2 regions of the Streptomyces sp. S063 genome follow, and region 2 is predicted to be linked to the other one. Evidence: riboswitches for the same ligand, from Rfam matches in the RefSeq annotation. Region 2 holds a riboswitch; the other holds the start of a gene.
What was found. Region 2 has a riboswitch for glycine ahead of gcvT (glycine cleavage system aminomethyltransferase GcvT). Riboswitches for the same ligand answer to the same signal wherever they lie in the genome.
Positions count from the first base shown of each region.

Region 1: another riboswitch for glycine. It lies ahead of gcvP (aminomethyl-transferring glycine dehydrogenase); the one in region 2 lies ahead of gcvT (glycine cleavage system aminomethyltransferase GcvT).

Region 1 covers NZ_CP021707.1:796,026-798,409, reverse strand. The annotation lists gene CCZ36_RS03560 (DNA polymerase IV) at 1-464, shown strand, start outside; gene CCZ36_RS03555 (PRC-barrel domain-containing protein) at 383-757, opposite strand; glycine riboswitch at 890-987, shown strand; gene gcvP (aminomethyl-transferring glycine dehydrogenase) at 1,140-2,384, shown strand, end outside.
Region 2 covers NZ_CP021707.1:5,531,118-5,533,501, forward strand. The annotation lists gene gcvT (glycine cleavage system aminomethyltransferase GcvT) at 1-1,001, opposite strand, end outside; glycine riboswitch at 1,177-1,274, opposite strand; gene CCZ36_RS25620 (AAA family ATPase) at 1,449-2,141, shown strand; gene CCZ36_RS25625 (enhanced serine sensitivity protein SseB) at 2,211-2,384, shown strand, end outside.

The sequences.
Region 1 (2,384 bases), 4.7 Mb from region 2:
GCGTACGGCTCCTGGGCGTAGGGGTGACGGGGCTCGCCGACTACACCCAGGAGGACCTGTTCGCCCAGGCCGCCGACGCCCGGGAGCTCGCGCGGCGGGACCGGGAGCACCACGCGCCGGCCGCGGAGGCCGGCGCGGAGGAGCCCGTCCCGGAGCCCGAGGCGGACAGCGCCGAGCAGCTCGCCGCGCGGCGCTGGCCGGCCGGACACGACGTGCACCACGAGGAGCACGGGCACGGCTGGGTGCAGGGGAGCGGCATCGGCCGGGTCACCGTCCGGTTCGAGGAACCGTGGAGCGCTCCCGGCCGGGTCCTCACATTCCGGATCGACGACCCGCTGCTGCGGCCCGCCGATCCCCTGCCGCTCGTCCGCGAGGTGCCCGACTACTCCTCCTGGCCCGCCAGCCTGCCGAAGTCCCGGTCGTCGGGCGCCGGGGCCGCTGAGGGCGGGGAGTCCAGCCCGTAGTGCCGGTAGAGCTGCAGCTCCTGTTCGGGCGAGAGGTGCCGGCCGACGCCGAAGTCCGGCGCCCCCTTGATCAACGCCCGGTCGAAGGGCACGTGCAGCGCGTCCTCGACGAATTCGCTGGGCTCCAGCGGGACGAAGGCGTCCCTGCTGAACAGGCCGGTGCGGACGGCCGCCCACTCGGGCACACCGGTCGCGTCGTCGAGATAGACCTCATCCACCGTTCCGATCTTGGCGCCCTTGCGATCGAACGCCTTGCGGCCGATCAGGCGGCGCGGATCGATATCCGTCTGCACGGTGCCTCCCACTGGTCGCGGACCGCTCACGGCGGTCCCTGTGGCCCACCAGCACCACACAAGTGCACATCCGTGGCCTCGGCCACTCGAGAGCTCCGCCGCGGTGGCCGCTGGTAGGCTGGCAGTGGCTGCTGACCCCGTGCGGGAGAGTCCTCCGGTGGAGAATCCGGAGGCGCCGAAGGAGCAACTCCTCCCCGGAATCTCTCAGGCCCCCGTACCGCACGGACGAGGTCACTCTGGAAAGCAGGGCGGATCCGTGCGGGCGCAGGCCCAAGGGGACCCGACCCTCACCGACGGTGAAAGCCGGCACGCCCCCGGGCGGCCGGTGAAGCTCTCAGGTTGAGATGACAGAGGGGGAGGCCGTTCGGGCACCCGCGCCGTGGTGCCCCTCGCAGGTCGTGACAGACCAGGAGGCCTCCACCATGACCCCCGTCGCACTCCGCTCTCCCAGCTGGAGCAGGGCATTCCGTTCGAGCAGCGCCACATAGGGCCCGATGCCGAGGCCCAGGCGAAGATGCTCGCCCAGGTCGGATACGGCTCCCTCGACGAGCTGACCGCCGCCGCGGTGCCCGACGTGATCAAGAGTGCGGAGGCCCTGAACCTTCCCTCGGCGCGCACCGAGGCGGAGGTGCTGGCCGAGCTGCGCTCACTGGCCGACCGCAACAAGGTGCTCGCCCCGATGATCGGCCTCGGCTACTACGGCACCTTCACGCCGCCCGTCATCCTGCGCAACGTCATGGAGAACCCCGCGTGGTACACGGCCTACACGCCGTACCAGCCGGAGATCTCCCAGGGCCGCCTCGAAGCCCTCCTGAACTTCCAGACGATGGTCGCCGAGCTGACCGGGCTGCCCACCTCCGGCGCCTCCCTGCTCGACGAGGGCACCGCGGCCGCCGAGGCGATGGCCCTCTCCCGGCGCGTCGGCAAGGTCAAGAAGGGCGTCTTCCTGGTCGACGCCGACACCCTGCCCCAGACCGTCGCGGTCATCGAGACCCGCGCCGAGCCCACCGGTGTCGAGGTCGTCGTCGCCGACCTGAGCGAAGGCATCCCCGCCGAGATCGCCGAGCGCGGCGTCTTCGGCGTCCTGCTCCAGTACCCGGGCGCCTCCGGTGCCGTGCGCGCCATCGAGCCCGTCATCGAGCAGGCCCACGAGCTGGGCGCGATCGTCACCGTCGCCGCCGACCTGCTGGCCCTCACGCTGCTCACCTCGCCCGGCGCGCTCGGCGCCGACATCGCGGTCGGCACCACCCAGCGCTTCGGCGTCCCGATGGGCTTCGGCGGCCCGCACGCCGGCTTCATGGCGGTCCGCGAGAAGTTCGCCCGCTCCCTCCCCGGCCGCCTCGTCGGCGTCTCCGTCGACGCCGACGGCAACAAGGCCTACCGCCTGGCCCTCCAGACCCGCGAGCAGCACATCCGCCGCGAGAAGGCCACCAGCAACATCTGTACCGCGCAGGTGCTCCTCGCCGTGATGGCCGGGATGTACGCGGTCTACCACGGCCCCGAAGGGCTGCGGACGATCGCCCGGCGCACCCACCGCTACGCCGCGATCCTCGCCGACGGCCTGCGCACCGCCGGGGCCGACGTCGTGCACGGCGCGTTCTTCGACACCCTGACCGTCCGGGTCCCC
Region 2 (2,384 bases):
GCCATGGCGATCGGCTTGCCCAGGGTGGGGGAGGGGGCGCCGGAGGTCACCTCTCCGATCACCTTGCCGTCCGCGACGACCGGGAAACCGGCGCGCGGGACTCGGCGGCCCTCGGCGATCAGGCCGACCAGCTTGCGCGGCGGGGCGGTCTCGGCGCGCTCGGCGGCGGCCTTCAGCGCCTCGCGGCCGATGAAGTCGCCTTCCTTCTCGAACTTCACGACCCGGCCGAGACCCGCGTCGAAGGGGGTCAGCGCGGTCGTCAGCTCGTGCCCGTACAGCGGCATGCCCGCCTCCAGGCGCAGCGTGTCCCGGCAGGAGAGCCCGCACGGGATCAGGCCGTGCGGCGCGCCGGCCTCCGTCAGCGCCTGCCACAGGGCCTCGGCGTGCTCGGGCGCGACGAACAGCTCGAAGCCGTCCTCGCCGGTGTAGCCGGTACGGGCGATGAGCGCCGGGACCCCGGCGACCGTGCCCGGCAGGCCCGCGTAGTACTTCAGCCCGTCCAGGTCGGCGTCGGTGACGGCCTTCATGATGGCGGGGGACTCGGGGCCCTGGACCGCGAGCAGCGCGTACGCGTCCCGGTCGTCGCGCACCTCGGCGTCGAAGCCGCCGACGCGCTCGGTCAGCGCGTCCAGCACGATCTGGGCGTTGCCCGCGTTGGCGACCACCATGTACTCGGTCTCGCCCAGCCGGTAGACGATCAGGTCGTCGACGATCCCGCCGTCCTCCTGGACGATCATCGTGTAGCGGGCCCGGCCATTGCCGACGGTGGCGATGTTGCCCACCAGCGCGTAGCTCAGGAAGGCGGCGGCCTCCGGCCCGGTGACGGTGATCTCGCCCATGTGGGAGAGGTCGAAGAGGCCGGCCCGGGTGCGTACGGCGTGGTGCTCGTCGCGCTCGCTCGCGTATCGCAGGGGCATGTCCCAGCCCGCGAAGTCGGTCATGGTGGCGCCGAGCGAGCGGTGCAGCGCGTCGAGGGCAGTGAGACGGGGGGCAGTGCTCATGGATACGGCTCCAGGGCATGACGACGTCAGGACGGAAATCCTCCCCATCTGTCATCGGAACCTGAGAGGTTCGCCGATAGCCCCTGACGGGGTATACCCCGGAGGGCACCCCTGTTCAGGGGGCTCGGCTTGCACCTTGGGTGGAGTCGCGGGGCGACTCGCTTTTCAGATCTGCCTCATCCACGCGGTACGGGGCCTGAGAGATTCAAGGGAGGATCTTGCTCCTTCGGCGCCCGGCTCACACTGTGGCCGGAACTCTCCCGCGTGGATTCGAACGGCCGGTATGCAGTTGGCGGGGTCATCATCGCACGCATTGGGGGAGAGTGGGGGGTCAGGTCTCCACGCAGGTGAAGACATCGACGGCAGGCCCGGGGCCGGTTGTGCCGTATTGCCTTTTCTTTACACTTCAGGGGCAGGCGTGGGAGACCGACAGCAGGGGGATGGGCGATGACGTTGCAGCGGTCGGTACCGGCCGCGGGGGTCGCGCACGGCGCGATGCCCGCACAGCCCGGCGCACCCGTGCGGGAACTGCTGGAGACCCGTGCGCCGGTGGTACGCGACCTGCGCGGGCGCACCGACTGCGGCCCCTTCGACCTCGATCTCCCCGCCGGTGACATCGTCGTGGTCTCCGGCCTGCCCGGCAGCGGCAAGTCGACCCTCATCCGGCGGGCCGTGCGGGGGCGCTCGATCGACTCCCAGAACACCCGCGACGGCTGGGCCGCCGCCCTGCCCGGGTTACTCCCGTACGCCTTGTACCGCCCCCTCGTCCGCGCCGCGCACTACCTCGGCCTCCGCAAGGCCCTGCGCTCCGGTGAATCCGTCGTCGTGCACGACTGCGGCACCCAGACCTGGGTACGCCGCTGGCTCGCCCGGCACGCGGTGAGCCGGGGCCGCACCCTCCATCTGATCCTGCTCGACGTGACGCCCGAGGTGGCCCGGCAGGGGCAGCGCGCACGCGGGCGCGGGGTCTCCGGCTACGCCTTCGCCCGCCACCGGCACGCGGTGGCCCGGCTGCTCCGCGACACCGAACAGGGCCTGCTGCCCGCCGGCTGCACCTCCGCGGTGCTGCTCGACCGCGAGGCCGCGGGGGCGCTCGGCCGCATCTCCTTCACGGACGCCGGAGCTTCCACCGCCCGCTGAGGTTAGGGTGCTGGCCGGAGCAGTGGGCCGCCGCGGCGGCCCGGGCGGTTGAGAGAGGGCACAGAGCCAGTGGACATTCCGGCACCCGCACCGGCCCACCCCCAGCAAGGGTGGCCCGCCAACGAGCTCGAAGAGGTGCTGACGGCCTCGCTCGGCGTCCCGGACGCGGGCGGCCGCCTCGTCGAGGTGCTCGGCCGCAGCTCCGTCTGGGTGCCCCTGCCGAACGGCGGCACCCCCGCGAGC